Regions from separate parts of the Streptomyces sp. TLI_146 genome, predicted to be linked through region 2. Evidence: riboswitches for the same ligand, from Rfam matches in the RefSeq annotation. Region 2 holds a riboswitch; each other region holds the start of a gene.
The links. Region 2 has a riboswitch for cobalamin ahead of BX283_RS15010 (prenyltransferase/squalene oxidase repeat-containing protein). Riboswitches for the same ligand answer to the same signal wherever they lie in the genome.

Region 1 (4,203 bases), 2.6 Mb from region 2:
TGCTGCGCATCGAGCGGCTGCGGCTGGCCAGCGGCGAGCCGATGGCGATCGAGACGACCCATCTGTCGGCCAAGCGCTTCCCCGCGCTGCGCCGCTCGCTGGTCAAGTACACCTCCCTCTACACCGCCCTCGCGGAGGTGTACGGGGTGCGGCTCGCCGAGGCCGAGGAGACGATCGAGACGTCGCTCGCCACCCCGCGCGAGGCCGGCCTGCTCGGCACGGACGTGGGCCTGCCAATGCTGATGCTCTCCCGCCACTCACTGGACGGGAACGGCGAACCGGTGGAGTGGGTGCGCTCGGTGTACCGGGGCGACCGCTACAAGTTCGTCGCGCGGCTGAAGCGGCCGACAGACTGACATAGCCGGAAATAGCCTCCGGCCTGCACCGACCCCGCACTCTTTCGCCACGTCCGCTATCCGGACGGGGGTTTCGCGACGGTTATCCGTCCCCTAGATTTCCTGCGCATTACACAGGTGAAGTGAGGGGACGGAGCCAACGTATGCCGGAATCAACGCAAGAGCGGAGACCGGTGATCACGCCCGCGCGCGTGGTCATCGCCCTCTGCCTGATCGCGCCCTTCGTGGCGATGCTCTGGGTCGGTTCGTACGCGAAGACCGACCCGGCCCTCGCCGGGATCCCGTTCTTCTACTGGTACCAGATGCTCTGGGTGGTCATCTCGACCGCGCTCACCATGCTCGCGTACAAGCTGTGGCAGCACGACCAGCAGGGCCGCAAGGCGGGTGAGGGCAAGTGACCTCCTCGTCGCGAGTGACTCTCGCAGCCGCCGACGGGGTGAACGGCGTCGCGCTCGGCGTCTTCATCTTCTTCTTCCTGGCCGTCACGGTCATCGGCTTCCTGGCCGCCCGCTGGCGCCGCGCCGAGAACGAGCAGAGCCTGGACGAATGGGGCCTGGGCGGGCGCTCGTTCGGCACCTGGGTCACCTGGTTCCTGCTCGGCGGCGACCTCTACACCGCGTACACGTTCGTCGCGGTTCCGGCGGCGGTGTACGCGGCGGGCGCGGCCGGTTTCTTCGCGGTGCCGTACACGATCCTGGTCTACCCGCTGATCTTCACGTTCCTCCCCCGGCTCTGGTCGGTCTCGCACAAGCACGGCTATGTGACGACGTCCGACTTCGTGCGCGGCCGGTTCGGCTCCAAGGGCCTCTCGCTCGCGGTCGCGGTCACCGGCATCCTCGCCACGATGCCGTACATCGCGCTCCAGCTGGTCGGCATCCAGGCGGTGCTGGACGTGATGGGCATCGGCGGGTCCAGCAACTGGTTCGTCAAGGACCTGCCGCTGCTGATCGCGTTCGCGGTGCTCGCCGCGTACACCTACTCCTCGGGTCTGCGCGCCCCCGCACTGATCGCGTTCGTGAAGGACACGCTGATCTACATCGTCATCCTGGTGGCGATCATCTACATCCCGATCAAGCTCGGCGGCTTCGACGACATCTTCGCGGCGGCCCGGCACAAGTTCGAGACGCCCAACGCGGCCGGGAAGCCCACGGGCGCGCTCGTGCCCCCCGAGGCGGGGCAGTGGACGTACGCGACGCTCGCCCTCGGCTCGGCGCTGGCGCTCTTCATGTACCCGCACTCGATCACGGCGACCCTCTCCTCCCGCAGCCGCAACGTCATCCGCCGCAACACCACGATCCTGCCGCTGTACTCGCTGATGCTGGGCCTGCTCGCGCTGCTCGGCTTCATGGCGATCGCGGCCGGGGTCAAGGTCAAGAACGGCCAGCTGGCGATCCCGCAGCTGTTCGAGGACATGTTCCCGGACTGGTTCGCGGGCGTGGCGTTCGCCGCCATCGGCATCGGCGCGCTCGTCCCGGCGGCGATCATGTCGATCGCGGCCGCGAACCTTTTCACCCGCAACATCTACAAGGACTTCCTCAAGCCGGACGCCACGCCGGAGCAGGAGACCAAGGTCTCCAAGCTGGTCTCGCTGCTGGTGAAGGTGGGCGCGCTGGTCTTCGTCCTGACGATGGACAAGACGGTCGCGATCAACTTCCAGCTGCTCGGCGGCATCTGGATCCTGCAGACCTTCCCGTCCCTGGTGGGCGGTCTCTTCACCCGCTGGTTCCACCGCTGGGCGCTGCTGGCGGGCTGGGCGGTGGGCATGGCGTACGGCACGCTCGCCGCGTACGGGGTCGCCTCGCCCACCCAGAAGCACTTCGGCGGCAGCTCCAAGGAGATCCCCGGCATCGGTGAGATCGGCTACATCGGCCTCACCGCGTTCCTCCTGAACGTCGCGGTCACCGTCGTCCTCACGGTCGTCCTGCGGGCCCTGAAGGCCCCCGACGGCGTCGACGAGACGTCCCCGGAGGACTACACGGCGGACGCGGGCGACCCGGGCGTACAGACGGAACTGCCCCCGGCGACGGCGGGCTCGACGCACTGAGCCGACCCTTCACCGTATGCACACGGGCCGCCGGGAATCCCGGCGGCCCGTTGTCGCTTTCATGGAGGACGAGTTGACGCTCTGCCACTCCACGGTTTCACCGCGACACAACATGTGGGGGCAACACGACAGCCCGGCACAAGATGTATGCTCGTGCTCGCTGTCGCCGCAGGGGAATCCGGTGCAAATCCGGAACTGTCCCGCAACGGTGTACTCGTACGCATTTGCGTACTTGGTCAGTCCGAGGACCTGCCGACAGCGCGCCCTGGCCGTCCGGTCCGGGTGCCAGACGTCCGGGCCTCGCGGAATGGGCAGTGGACGCGGCGTACCCCCGAGGGGGTGTGTCCGTGTGCCCGCACCTCCCCAAGGCCCCGTGCCGAGCGAGGAGTGCCCCCACGTGACCATCGCCCCTGCGGATCCCGCCTCAGCGATCGCCGAAGAGCCGGCCGATGCCCCCGGGACCGCGCTGCTGCGGACCCTGACCGACCTCACCGCCGATCTGCCGGACACCGACCCCGGCCGTGTCGCCGCCGCCGCGCTGCGCGGCCGCAACGCGCGCTCGGACGAGGCGGAGCTGCGGGGGCTCGCCACCGAGGCCGCCGCCGGTCTGATCTCCGAGGACCCGGCGTACTCCCGCCTCGCCGCCCGGCTGCTGACGCTCACGATCGCCGAGGAGGCCGCGACCCAGGGCTCGGTCTCGTTCTCCGAGTCGGTCGAGGTCGGCCACCGCGAGGGCCTGATCGCGGACCGCACCGCCGACTTCGTACGGCTGCACGCGGCCCGCCTCGACGCGCTGGTGGCGGACTCCCTCGCGGCCGGCGCCGACGACCGCTTCGGCTACTTCGGCCTGCGCACGCTCTACTCGCGCTACCTGCTGCGGCACCCGATCACCCGCCAGGTCATCGAGACCCCGCAGCACTTCATGCTCCGGGTCGCGGCGGGCCTGGCCGAGGACGACTCGGTGCGCGCGCTCGACGAGGTCGCCTCGCTGTACGGCCTGATGAGCCGGCTGGACTACCTGCCGTCCTCCCCCACGCTCTTCAACTCCGGCACCCGCCATCCGCAGATGTCCAGCTGCTACCTGCTGGACTCCCCGCAGGACGAGCTGGACTCGATCTACGACCGCTACCACCAGGTGGCGCGCCTGTCCAAGCACGCGGGCGGCATCGGCCTCTCGTACTCCCGCATCCGCTCGCGCGGCTCGCTCATCCGGGGCACCAACGGCCACTCCAACGGCATCGTCCCGTTCCTGAAGACGCTGGACGCCTCGGTCGCGGCCGTCAACCAGGGCGGGCGGCGCAAGGGCGCGGCGGCGGTCTACCTGGAGACCTGGCACTCCGACATCGAGGAGTTCCTGGAGCTGCGCGACAACACCGGTGAGGACGCCCGGCGTACGCACAACCTGAACCTGGCGCACTGGATCCCGGACGAGTTCATGCGCCGCGTGGACGCGGACGGCAGCTGGTCGCTGTTCTCCCCCGCCGACGTGCCCGAGCTGGTCGACCTGTGGGGCGACGAGTTCGACGCCGCCTACCGCAAGGCCGAGGCGGCCGGTCTGGCCCAGAAGACGATCCCGGCGCGGGACCTGTACGGCCGGATGATGCGCACCCTGGCGCAGACCGGCAACGGCTGGATGACCTTCAAGGACGCCTCCAACCGCACCGCCAACCAGACGGCGGAGCCCGGCCACACCGTCCACTCCTCGAATCTCTGCACGGAGATCCTGGAGGTCACGGACGACGGCGAGACGGCCGTCTGCAACCTCGGCTCGGTCAACCTCGGCGCCTTCGTCCTCGCCTCGGG
Region 2 (4,203 bases):
GGATCGGCCCGAGGACCCCGGCGCGCCGCTCCTCGTACGGGAAGTCGCGCGCGACGGTGATGGCCGCGTCCCAGACCATCATCGCGCCGAGGGCCTGGGCGAGGACGCTCCAGGAGTACGGGGAGCCGTTCTGCGAGCTGATGGAGCGGGCGATCTCCTCGTGGCGCAGGGCGATCGCGTCCTTGATACGGGTGACGACCTCGATGCGGTCGGCGAGCGGCAGCCGTGGCCAGGGCCCCTCGTCGAAGGCCCGGCGGGCGGTGGCGACGGCGTGGTCGACGTCGGCCCGGGAGGCGTGCGGCACCCGGCCGATGACCTGTTCGGTGTGGGGCGAGACGACGTCGATGACGTCGGTTCCGCGGGGGTCGGTGAGTTCCCCGCCGATGTAGAGCCGGGTGTGCTCGATGAGATCGCTGGTCATGGCGTGGCGCCTCCCGCTGCGGTCCATTTTCTGACGGCATTTCAGATCTGCCAGAACTGATACCAGTTCCCCTATGAGGAGTCCACGGACGGGAGACCTCTTGAGGCCCGGACTGAAACACGTTCTACTGTGACCTGTCGGTGCCCACCGGGGCGGTCGGAGACGAGGCTGATCCATGACGCAGATGGCACGGGGGACGCGGGTGGCCGACCACGGCGGGGGCGTCCACTCGATCGAGGTGCCCATCCCGGACAACCCGCTCGGCCACACGCTGGTGTACGTGGTCGACACCGGCCGGGGCCCGGTCCTGGTCGACACGGGGTGGGACGACCCGGCGTCCTGGGACACGCTGACGGACGGCCTGCGGCGGCTCGGCACCGAGGTCGCGGACATCCACGGGGTGGTGCTCACCCACCACCACCCCGACCACCACGGGCTCTCCGGCCGGGTGCGGGAGGCGTCCGGGGCGTGGCTCGCGATGCACGCGGCGGACACGGCGGTGGTCCGGCGCACCCGGGAGGCGGAGCCGGGGGCCTGGCTGTCCTATCTCGTGGAGAAGCTGACGGCGGTGGGGGCGCCGGAGGACCACCTCGCGCCGCTGCGGGCGGCACGGGCGCGGGGTTCCGCCCGGTCGCTGCCGGGCCTGCGGGCGGCTCTGCCCGACCGGGAGATCGTCCCCGGCGACCTGCTGCCGCTGCCGGGCCGCCGGCTGCGGGCGATCTGGACGCCCGGTCACACGCCGGGCCACGTCTGCCTCCACCTGGAGGAGCGGCACCCCTCGGACCGCCCGGGTCACGGCCGCCTGTTCTCGGGCGACCACCTGTTGCCCGGGATCACTCCGCACATCGGGCTGTACGAGGACCCCGACGACGCGACGGTGACCGATCCCCTCGGCGACTACGTGTCCTCCCTTGAGCGGGTGGGCCGCCTGGGGGTGGCGGAGGTGCTCCCCGCCCACCAGCACACGTTCACGGACGCGGCCGGGCGGGTCCGTACGCTCCTCGCCCACCACGAGTCCCGCCTGGCGGACCTGCTCTCCCTGCTGGCGGCCGAGCCCCTCACCCCCTGGCAGCTGGCGGTCCGGATGGAGTGGAACCGCCCCTGGTCGCAGATCCCCTACGGCTCGCGCAACATCGCGGTGTCGGAGGCGGAGGCGCATGTACGGCGACTGGTGAAGCTGGGGCGGGCGGAGGGGGTACCGGGCCCGCCGCTGGCGTACCGGGCGGTTTAGCCCCCGCCCCGCCCCTTCCCGGGGCTGCGCCCCGGACCCCGGCACCCAGGGGATCGCCGCGCAGCGGCACTCAAGGGGCGCGGGGAACTGCGCGAGCAACCCAGCACGGTCCGCAGACGAAGCACCCGGCCGCCCGCCCAGGGCTTTCGGGAAGGGGTGGGGTGGGGGATCACGCCCGCCGCAGGCGGAAGCTACAGTGAACCCGTCGTCCATGCCCGTACGGGGGAAAGCCGGTGCGAATCCGGCGCTGACCCGCAACCGTGAATATGTCGTCGCCCGCCCGGCGCGACAAGCCGGACCACCCCGACGGACATGACCGGCTCAGCGGTCACCGGCAAGCACGCCGATGACCGGCCCCGTCGAGGTACACGGAGCCACGAGCCGGCGTGCCCCCGCGCCCGCCGCGCCGTCCGGCCCCCGCAGGAGAGGCACCGCCCGCCATGACCGTACGCCGCTGCGCCGCAGCGCTCGCCGTCGCCACCGTCGCCCTCGGCGCTGCCGCCCCGGCCGCCCTCGCCGACGGCACGGCGCCGTCCTCCCCCGCCAAGACCCTCCCGCAGGGGCTGTACGGGACGAAGGACCCCGCGTTCGACGGCGTCTGGCGGCAGTCGCTCGCCCTGCTCGCCCAGAGCACGGTCGGCGTGAAGCCCGCCGCGCAGGCGGTGACGTGGCTGACGGGTCAGCAGTGCGACACCGGCGGCTTCTCCTCGTACCGTGCCGACGCCGCCAAGCCGTGCGACGCCAAGACGGTGCTCGACACCAACGCCACCGCCGCCGCGGTCCAGGCCCTCGTCGCCCTCGGCGACCACACCGACGCCGTGACGAAGGGCGTCTCCTGGCTGAAGACCGTGCAGAACCCCGACGGTGGCTGGCCCTACAACCCCGGCGGCAAGAGCGACGCCAACTCCACCTCGGTCGTGATCGGCGCCCTCGCCGCCGCCGGTGAGAAGCCCGCCGACGCCAAGTCCGCCGTCAAGGACGGCCAGGGCGGCAAGTCGCCGCTGGACGCGCTGCTCACGTTCGCGATGCCGTGCGACAGCACGCCCGGCTCGGGCGCGTTCGCCTACCAGCCGGACCTGAAGACCTCGAAGCTGTACGCGAACGCCGACGCCAGCGCCGCCGCCGTGACCGCCTCGTACGGCAAGGGCCTCGCCGCCACCGCCGGGCACTCCGACGCCAAGGGCACCACCTGCGAGAAGGCGACCACGCCGGAGCAGGCCGCGCACAACGGCGCCGCGTACCTGGCCCGCACCATGGCCAAGTCGGGCCACCTCAACTCGATGATGCCGGGCGCCGAGAACCAGCCCGACTACGGCAACACCGCCGACGCCGTCGTGGCCCTCGCCGCCGACGGCCAGGAGGCCCAGGCCAAGGCGTCCCTCCAGTGGCTGGAGAAGAACGCGTCCGGCTGGGCCAAGGAGAACGGCCCGGCCGCGTACGCCCAGCTCGTCCTCGCCGCGAACGCCACCGGCGCCGACCCGAGGAAGTTCGGCGGCACGGACCTGGTGTCCCAGCTGAACGCCACGGGCCCGACCCCGGCGGGCACGCAGGCGGCCGACCAGACCAAGCAGGCCAAGTCCGACGAGAAGAAGGACGACTCCTCCAGCACGTCGGTGTGGTGGATCGTCGGCGTGTTCTTCGTGGCGAGCGTGGGCGTCGGCTTCCTCGTCAGCGCGCGCAAGAAGAACGCACAGAAGTGATGTCCGGGCACCGCCTCACGGCCGTGACCGGCCTCGCCCTCGCGCTGACGCTCGGCGCGGGGGCGGTGGCGGTGCCCGCACAGGCGTCGGGCTACCGCTACTGGTCGTTCTGGGAGCGCCAGGGCACGACCTGGACGTACGCCACGCAGGGCCCGGCCACCGCGCACCCCTCCGACGGCGACGTCCAGGGCTTCCGCTTCGCGGTCAGCGCGGACTCCAAGGACGCGGCGACCCCGCGCTCGGCGCCGACGTTCGCGCAGGTGTGCGCGTCGACACCGGCGAAGCCGGGCCGCAAGCGGGTCGCCCTCGCGCTCGACTTCGGCACCCCGCAGGACGCGCCGGGCGGCGAGACGCCCCCGGCACCGCGTACGGCGTGCGCGCAGGTCCCCGAGGACGCGACGACGGCGGACGCCCTGGCCGCGGTGGCCAAGCCGCTCCGCTACAACAGCGCGGCCCTGCTGTGCGCGATCGCGGGCTACCCGCACACGGGTTGCGGCGAACAGGTGTCGACGAAGAAGCCGGACACGCGGCCCAGCACCGCCGCTCCGGAGAAGTCCTCGGACTCCGGCCCGTCCCTGGGCCTGCTGGCGGGCATCGCGGCAGTCCTGGCCCTGGCAGCAGCAGCGATCTGGCAATCCCGCCGCCGCCGCGACTGACCGGCCGGAACCATCGGATGCCCAGGAACGACGACACCCGGCAGCCAGGTCCGGCGAGCAAGCCCGACGGGGAACCCACCGACTCCCCGCAGCCGCCGACGGCGAAGGCGCCCCACAAGAAGACCCGCACCGGCGAACGGACCGTCACAGGTGGAGCGGGTGGGTACGACAACCCGGCCGGAGGCCGGGTGCACC
Region 3 (4,203 bases), 4.4 Mb from region 2:
GTCCCCGGCGACGGCGAGGGCCTCGACCCGTACGCCATCCTCGACACGGCGCGGGCCGCCGGGGTGCGCCGGGTCGTCCTCCAGTCGTCGCAGGCCACCGCCACCCGCCCGCACTCCCCCGCACACACCCGGCTGCGCGCCTTCGAGGACGCCGTACGGGAGTCGGGCCTGACGTGGACGGTCCTGCGGCCCAGCGGATTCGCCTCCAACGCCTATATGTGGGCGGCCTCGATCCGCTCCGAGCGGACGGTCACGGCGCCCTTCGGCGATGTCGCCCTGCCCGTCATCGACCCGGCCGACATCGCCGCGGTCGCCGCCGCGGCCCTGCGCGACGGGAGCCACACGGGCCGGACGTACGAACTCACCGGACCGGCCCCGCTCTCGCCGCGCGAGCAGACCCGCGCGATCGGGGAGGCGCTGGGGGCGCCGGTGCGCTTCGTCGAGCAGAGCCCGGCCGAGGCACGGGAGCTGCTCACCCGCTTCATGCCGGAGCCGGTGGTCGAGGCCACGCTCGGCATCCTCGGCGAACCCACGCCCGAGGAGCGGCGGGTGAGCCCGGACGTGGAGCGGGTCCTGGGCCGGGCGCCGCGTCCGTTCAGCGCCTGGGCGGCGGACAACGTGGCGGCCTTCAGGTGACGCGGCCTTCAGGTGACGCGGCCTTCAGGTGACGTCCGGGACCGGCTCGGATGCGGCCTGGCCGGGCACTTCGGCGGGCCGCGGGGGGACGCGCCCCGCCCACCGCTGCTCGACCTTGGCCAGCCGCCAGTACGCCAGGGCCGCGGCCCACACCGCGACGAACAGGCCGACGATGATGAAGCCCACGTTGTCCAGGTCGAGGCCCGCGATCCAGCCGGTCGCGCCGTCGCGCAGGTCGAGCTTGTCGTGCAGGACCCCCACCAGCTCGATCGTGCCGATCAGGAAGGCCACCGCGATGGAGAGCCCGGTGATGGTGAGGTTGTAGAACACCTTGCGCACCGGGTTGGAGAAGGCCCACTGGTAGGCGAAGTTCATGAAGGTGCCGTCGATGGTGTCGAACAGGCTCATTCCCGCCGCGAAGAGCAGCGGCAGGCACAGCACCGCGTACCAGGGCAGCCCGGCGGCCGCGCCCGAGCCGGCCATCACCATCAGGGTGACCTCGGTGGCGGTGTCGAAGCCGAGCCCGAAGAGGAAGCCCAGCGGGTACATCTGGCCGGGCCGGGTGATCGACTTGGTGAAGCGGCCCAGGAGGCGGTTCATGAACCCCCGTGAGTCCAGGTGCTGTTCCAGCTCGGCCTCGTCGTACGTGCCCGCGCGCATGGCCCGGAAGACCCGCAGGATGCCGGCGAGGGCGAGGAGGTTGAGCGCGGCGATGAGGTACAGGAACGATCCGGAGACGGTCGTGCCGACGATGCCGAGCGTCTGGTGGGTCTGTGAGTCGTCGTTCATCAGGGTGCCCGCGAGCTGCGCGCCCCCGGCGACCAGGGCCGCCATGACGACCACGACGCTGGAGTGCCCGAGCGCGAACCAGAAGCCGACCGACACCGGGCGTTTGCCGTCGGCCATCAGCTTGCGGGTGGTGTTGTCAATCGCCGCGATGTGGTCGGCGTCGAAGGCGTGCCGCATGCCGAGGGTGTAGGCGGTGACGCCGAGGCCCAGGCCGAACGTCTTCGAGCCGACCTCGTAGTGCTCGGGCACGACGAGCAGGAAGAGGATGCCGAACGCCACCACGTGCAGGGCGGCGATCACCGCCAGCAGCCAGGCGGTGCGCACGGTGTCCTCGCGCCGCCAGTGGAATGTGGCGGCAGGGGTGGGCAGGGTCATTCGTTCACGCTCCAGCACCTCGTGGATCATTACGCGAGATGCCGTGGCCGGTCTCCTGGCTTCCGGGTGTCGCGCCGCCCCTGCCTTCCCAGCGGCCTCACGGCCACCAGTGGCACTACGGGGCGGGCTACCCGAAGCCGTTCATGGCCTGAACGACATGGGGCCCGATCACAGTGGCGAGGGCCGCTCCGGTCTTGCACCGGTCTTCCCGAACACCACGGCTCGCCAACCGTAGGTGCGACCCGCCCCACCTGCAAGTCTGGTCGTGGACAGGGGTATTACAGATCACATTCCACGCCGGACTCGACGAGGGAGCGAAACGGCTCGGCCGGGTCCGGACGAAGCAGAGCCGGGCCTGACGCACCGCGAGGTCGGCCGGGCGTGCGCCGAAGGGGCACCCACCGCCACGGCTCAAGGTGCTGACGCACGCGGGCCTGGTTACGCTGCGCCGGACGGGACCAATCGCTTCTCCCGGCCCGGCGCGACGGGCACGAGGAAGGGCCGACGCATGGGCGACGCCGCCAGCAGGAACACGGTCGCGGTCGAGCGGCACATCGCCGCGAGCCCCGCCGCCGTGTTCTCGTTCTTCACCGACCGCGAGCGCTGGCTGTCCTGGGCGACTGGTACCGGCGGGAGATCATGGACCCGGGCAAGCAGCCCCTGCTGTTCCTGCTGCTCGGGTTCCTCGGGGCGTTCCTCTTCATCCGGTTCGGCGTGCGGATGATCCGGGCCGAGATCGAGGCCGCCGTCTGCGGGATCGGCACGGCCCTCGTCCTGGACGAGTTCGCCCTCATCCCGCATCTGCGCGACGTCTACTGGTCCGAGGAGGGCAGGCTCTCCGTCGACAGCGTCGTCCTGGGGGCGGCTGTGTGGGGAACGCGAGGGCTGGCGCCGTCGGCTGCGTGAGAAGGTCTACGACGCGATCGCGGGCAAACCCTCCCAGCCGTGATCATCGCCGAGGACGCCTCTCAGCCTGCGGTCGGCGCGGTGAACACCGGGCGGCGGTCGATGCGGGCGCGGACCTCGTCGGAGCCGAAGTGGTAGTCGATACGCCGCACGGCCTCGGCCCAGCCGCGCATGGTGCCCGCGCCCGCGCCGGAGAGCGCCTCGGTCACGAACGGGTCGGTCCACCGCTCCACCGCACGCCGCCACAGCTCGGCGGGCGGCTCCTCCAGCAGACTGCCGACCGTGCCCTCGTAGATGAGCATGGCCCGGACCTGCCCGTCGGGCTCGATCTGCACCGACTGGAAGTCGAGCCCGCGCGCCACCTGTTCGGGGTTCATCTGCAACGAGAAGTTGGTCGACGTGCCGACCCGGACGGTGGCCGGGGCGAGCGCCTGAAGCCGCGCGCGCCGCTCCTCACCGCCCAGCTCGACGAGCTGTTCGTCCGAGAGAAGTTCGTGCTCGGCGTATCCGGTGCGGCTGCCGAGCCCGGACGGCACGGCGGCCCCGAAGTCGAGCGAGCTCAGGTGCGGGAACCGGGGGACGACGTCCGTGCAGAACTCCTCCAGCCGGTCGACGTTGCTCCGTACGACCACACAGTCGATGGCGAACGGGAGCGGGCGCTCACCGCGCCCGTCCCGCTCCCGCGCTGCGGCCTCCAGCAGTGCCAGCGCCCGCATCGCCCGCTCGAACGAACCCGCCCTGCCGCGGATCCGGTCGTGCACCTCGGGCGCGGGGCCGTCGACACTCACCACGACCCGCCCGCACACGCGCGCCAGCTCTTCGGTCATCCACGGCTGGAAGTTCCAGCCGCCGGTGTACACGAGCACCGAGATACCGGCCCGCGTCAGCCGCTCCGCGACTTCGAACACCCCCTTGACCAGGAGCGGTTCACCCCCGGCGAGGGTGACCTGGAGGGGGCCCAGGGAGATGATCGCGTCGGCGATGCGGAGCATGTCGTCGTGGCCGACCTGGCGCGTCGGCCGCCTGCCCGACTCCGAGTAGCAGTGGGTGCAGCGCAGCGGACAGGCGTACGTGATGTCCCAGATGACGGACTGGGGACCATCGGCAACGTTGTTCGCGCGCTCCATCGCATGCTCCCCGTGTCCGCTCGCGGCCTCGACGCCGGAACGTCCCCCGTTCGGGCGGGGGACGTTCCCGCCTCGCTCAGACTAGGAGGCGTCCCCCGGCCCCGGTATCCCCAACTCTGGGGATGGCGTGGGCCGTACGGGTCGCCCCGACGCGTTCATGGCACCGGCGCCCACCGCCCCGGTCAGCCCCGGTCAGCCCCGCAGGGTTATGGTCCGCAGCTGGGGGTCGGACGCTATCTCCGCCTCGGTGAACCGTTCCGTGACCCAGCGCTTGTGCGAGAAGAGGACGGTCTGGTCGGTGTAGTGCGGCGATTCGGGGTTGACGGACTGCCCGTAGGTGAGGATCGTCCGGGTGCGCGGCCCCTGGGCC
Region 4 (4,203 bases), 3.5 Mb from region 2:
CCACCGGGTTGGTGCAGATCACCCAGCACGCCTTGATGTCGCCGTCGGCCATCCGCCGGAAGAGTTCGACGGTGCCGAGCCCCGCCCCGTCGGTGCGCAGCGTGCCCGGCTCCAGCCCCCACAGCTCCTCGGTGAAGGCCCGCTCCTCGTCCACGAGCACCGAGCGCTGGCCGGGCAGCCCGGGGCCCATGTAGCCCATCTCGCGGCCGCCCATGGCGTTCGGCTGGCCGGTGAGCGAGAACGGGCCGCTGCCGGGGCGGCAGATCGCTCCGGTCGCCAGATGCAGGTTGACCAGGGCGTTGGTGTTCCAGGTGCCGTGGGTGGACTGGTTGAGCCCCATGGTCCAGCAGCTCATCCACTCCCCGGCCGCGCCGATCCACCGCGCCGCCGTACGGATGTCGTCCTCGGGGATCCCGGTGGTCTGTGCGACCGAGGCGGGTGGGTAGTCGGCCAGGAACTCGCCCATCGCCTCCCAGCCCTCGGTGTACTCGGCGATGAAGGCGGGATCGGTGTGCCCGTTCTCCTGGAGCAGGTGCAGCAGGCCGTTGAGCAGCGCGAGATCCGTGCCCGGCTTGATCTGGAGGAACAGATCTGCCTTGGCGGCGGTCGCGGTGCGGCGCGGGTCGACGACGATCAGCTTCGCCCCGGCCTTGACGCGCTCCATCATCCTCAGAAAGAGGATGGGATGACAGTCGGCCATGTTTGACCCGATGACCAGGAAGACGTCCGCCTTCTCGAAGTCCTGGTACGAGCCGGGCGGCCCGTCCGCGCCCAGCGACAGCTTGTAGCCGCTGCCCGCACTCGCCATGCACAGCCGGGAGTTGGACTCGATCTGGTTGGTGCCGATGAACCCCTTGGTCAGCTTGTTGGCCAGATACTGTGCCTCCAGGCTCATCTGACCGGACACGTACAACGCGACGGCGTCCGGCCCGTGCTCGTCGACGATCGCCCGCAACCTGCCCGCCGCCTCGGCGATCATCGCGTCGACACCGGCGGGCACCGGCTCGGCCCCGCGCTCACCCCGTACCAGCGCGGTGGACAGGCGTCCCGGAGCGGCCAGCATGTCGGCCGTCGTCGCGCCCTTGGTGCACAGCCGACCGGAGTTGGTCGGGTGTGATTTGTCACCGGAGGCCTTGAGCACCGTGCGCCGGCCGTCCGGCCCCATGGCGATGTCGAGGACCATCCCGCAGCCCACACCGCAGTACGAGCAGACCGTGCGCACCTGTTCGGTGGCGGCCCGCGTGGCCTGTGCGGTCAACGGGTGTCCCCTCTCGTCTCGGCCGGGATCCCTTGGGTTTCCGACCGTACGAAATGCCCGTTACTTCGATGTCACGTGCGGCGATCACGAGTGGTTACGTCGGCCACACTAATCGCGCCCCGATGCTGTGAGCACCTGTGTGCGACTGCGGCACGCCTCCGATGTCGGACATCACGAGGCGTGCGCGTCCGATGTGAGGGGTGGCCCCGGCCCCCTGTCTGGGTAGGGTGGCGCTCGCAGCTGGTTCGCCCTGCCCGCCAGGCAGGCGCGTCGCAAGAGGGAACCCGGTGGGAATCCGGGACTGCCCCGCAGCGGTGAGCGGGAACGACCGCCGTCATACGCACTGGGCCCGGCCGGGTCTGGGAAGCGACGGCCAGTAGGTGTCCGCCGGGAATCCGGCAGGCGTGCCCGCGAGTCCGAAGACCTGCCCGTTGCCCGTGCGCGACCGATCGCGCGCGGAGATCTTGGTGACCTCGTGGGCGGGTCGGCGGGACGAGAGGTGGTTCGAGCGCGGGCACCGTTCCGCGCGGGCCGCCCTGTCCGTCATCCCTTCGCGCCCACGACCCGTACCAGGGTCGATTTCGGGACATTCTCGCGAAGGAGAGTTTCGTGACCAGCACGTCCGCAGCCGCGGCAGCACGGGCCACCGTGTACGGCTACCCCCGCCAGGGCCCCGACCGGGAGCTCAAGAAGGCCATCGAGGGCTACTGGAAGGGCCGAGTCGGCGCCGACGCCCTCCGTGACACCGCCCGTGACCTGCGCCGCGCCAATTGGCTCCGGCTCGCGGAGGCAGGCGTCGACGAAGTGCCGACCGGCGACTTCTCGTACTACGACCACGTCCTCGACACCAGCGTGATGGTGGGTGCGATCCCCGACCGGCACCGCACCGCCGTCGAGACCGACACCCTGGACGGCTACTTCGCCATGGCCCGCGGCACCCAGGACGTGGCGCCGCTGGAGATGACCAAGTGGTTCGACACCAACTACCACTACCTGGTCCCCGAACTCGGCCCGGACACCGTCTTCACCGCCGACTCCGGCAAGCAGGTCGCCGAGCTCACCGAGGCGCTGGCGCTCGGCCTCGCGGCCCGGCCCGTCCTGGTCGGACCGGTCACCTACCTCCTGCTGGCCAAGCCCGCACCCGGCGTCGACGCCGACTTCCAGCCGCTGGCCCTGCTGGAGCGGCTGCTGCCCGTCTACGCCGAGGTGCTCGCCGATCTGCGGGCGGCGGGTGCCCAGTGGGTGCAGCTCGACGAGCCCGCCCTCGTCCAGGACCGCGGCCCCGCCGAACTGGACGCCGCCGCCCGCGCCTATGGGGCGCTCGGCAGCCTCACCGACCGACCCAAGCTGCTGGTCGCCTCCTACTTCGACCGCCTCGGCGAGGCCCTGCCCGTCCTGGCCAAGGCGCCCGTGGAGGGCCTCGGCCTGGACTTCACGGGACCGGCCGCCGCCAACCTCGACGGCCTCGCCGCCGTCGGCGGGCTGCCCGGCAAGCGGCTGGTCGCGGGCGTCGTCGACGGCCGCAACATCTGGATCAACGACCACGAGAAGTCCCTCGCCGCCCTCGGCACGCTCCTCGGCCTCGCCGGCACCGTCGACGTGGCACCGTCGTGCTCGCTGCTGCACGTCCCGCTCGACGCGACGGCCGAACGCGACATCGACCCGCAGATCGCCCGCTGGCTCGCCTTCGCCCACCAGAAGACCACCGAGACCGTGACCCTGGCCCGCGGTCTCACCGGCGGCACCGGCGCGATCGCCGCCGAACTCGCCGCCAACCGCGCCGACCTGGCCTCGCGCGCCGGCTCCGCCCTCACCCACGACCCGGCGGTACGCGCGCGTACGTCGACGGTCACCGAGGCCGACGGCCGCCGCTCCCAGCCGTACGGCGAACGCGCCCCGGCCCAGCGCGCCCGCCTGCGGCTGCCGCTGCTGCCCACGACCACCATCGGCTCGTTCCCGCAGACCACCGAGGTACGCACCGCCCGCGCCGACCTGCGCGCCGGACGCGTCGACACCGAGGGCTACGAGGAGCGCATCAAGGCCGAGATCCGCGAGGTGATCGCCTTCCAGGAGAAGGCGGGCATCGACGTCCTCGTCCACGGCGAGGCCGAACGCAACGACATGGTGCAGTACTTCGCCGAGCAGCTGACCGGCTACCTCGCCACCCAGCACGGCTGGGTCCAGTCGTACGGCACGCGCTATGTCCGCCCGCCGGTCCTGGCCGGCGACATCTCCCGGCCGAAGCCGATGACGGTGCGCTGGACCGCGTACGCCCAGTCGCTCACCGACCGCCCCGTCAAGGGCATGCTCACCGGGCCGGTCACCATGCTGGCCTGGTCGTTCGTCCGCGACGACCAGCCGCTCGCGGAGACCGCCCGCCAGGTGGCGCTCGCGCTGCGCGACGAGGTGAACGACCTGGAGGCGGCGGGTACTTCGGTCATCCAGGTCGACGAGCCCGCTCTGCGCGAGACGCTGCCGCTGCGCGCCGCGGACCGCGCCGCCTATCTGGACTGGGCCACGGAATCGTTCCGCCTGACCACCGCGGGCGTACGTCCCGACACCCAGATCCACACCCACATGTGCTACGCCGAGTTCGGTGACATCCTCCAGGCCATCGACGACCTCGACGCCGACGTCATCAGCCTGGAGGCGGCCCGCTCGCACATGAGGGTGGCCGACGAGCTCGCCGCCGCCGGGTATCCGCGCGAGGTGGGACCCGGTGTCTACGACATCCACTCGCCGCGCGTACCGAGCGCCGAGGAGGCGGCCGCACTGCTGCGCAAGGGGCTCGCGGCCATCGCCCCGGAACGGCTCTGGGTCAACCCCGACTGCGGATTGAAGACCCGCGGCTGGACCGAGACGAGGCAGTCCCTGGAGAACCTCGTCGAGGCCGCCCGGACGGTCAGGGCGCAGGTGCGGCAGGGGGCTTGACACAGCCGGGGTGT

Region 1: another riboswitch for cobalamin. It lies ahead of BX283_RS26565 (ribonucleoside-diphosphate reductase subunit alpha); the one in region 2 lies ahead of BX283_RS15010 (prenyltransferase/squalene oxidase repeat-containing protein).
Region 3: another riboswitch for cobalamin. It lies ahead of BX283_RS34430 (HoxN/HupN/NixA family nickel/cobalt transporter); the one in region 2 lies ahead of BX283_RS15010 (prenyltransferase/squalene oxidase repeat-containing protein).
Region 4: another riboswitch for cobalamin. It lies ahead of metE (5-methyltetrahydropteroyltriglutamate--homocysteine S-methyltransferase); the one in region 2 lies ahead of BX283_RS15010 (prenyltransferase/squalene oxidase repeat-containing protein).

What each region holds. Positions count from the first base shown of each region.
Region 1 is NZ_PJMX01000001.1:5,909,069-5,913,271, reverse strand. Features, by position in the region: gene BX283_RS26580 (GntR family transcriptional regulator) at 1-356, shown strand, start outside; gene BX283_RS26575 (DUF3311 domain-containing protein) at 500-754, shown strand; gene mctP (monocarboxylate uptake permease MctP) at 769-2,400, shown strand; cobalamin riboswitch at 2,531-2,672, shown strand; gene BX283_RS26565 (ribonucleoside-diphosphate reductase subunit alpha) at 2,798-4,203, shown strand, end outside.
Region 2 is NZ_PJMX01000001.1:3,300,708-3,304,910, forward strand. Features, by position in the region: gene BX283_RS15000 (aldehyde dehydrogenase) at 1-421, opposite strand, end outside; gene BX283_RS15005 (MBL fold metallo-hydrolase) at 597-1,652, shown strand; cobalamin riboswitch at 1,840-1,977, shown strand; gene BX283_RS15010 (prenyltransferase/squalene oxidase repeat-containing protein) at 2,093-3,352, shown strand; gene BX283_RS15015 (SCO2322 family protein) at 3,352-4,008, shown strand; gene BX283_RS15020 (energy-coupling factor transporter transmembrane component T) at 4,026-4,203, shown strand, end outside.
Region 3 is NZ_PJMX01000001.1:7,737,928-7,742,130, reverse strand. Features, by position in the region: gene BX283_RS34435 (NAD(P)H-binding protein) at 1-636, shown strand, start outside; gene BX283_RS34430 (HoxN/HupN/NixA family nickel/cobalt transporter) at 661-1,830, opposite strand; cobalamin riboswitch at 1,828-2,035, opposite strand; gene BX283_RS34420 (hypothetical protein) at 2,440-2,706, shown strand; gene BX283_RS34415 (radical SAM protein) at 2,769-3,833, opposite strand; gene BX283_RS34410 (penicillin acylase family protein) at 4,026-4,203, opposite strand, start outside.
Region 4 is NZ_PJMX01000001.1:6,769,163-6,773,365, forward strand. Features, by position in the region: gene BX283_RS30215 (bifunctional nitrate reductase/sulfite reductase flavoprotein subunit alpha) at 1-1,258, opposite strand, end outside; cobalamin riboswitch at 1,533-1,684, shown strand; gene metE (5-methyltetrahydropteroyltriglutamate--homocysteine S-methyltransferase) at 1,868-4,189, shown strand.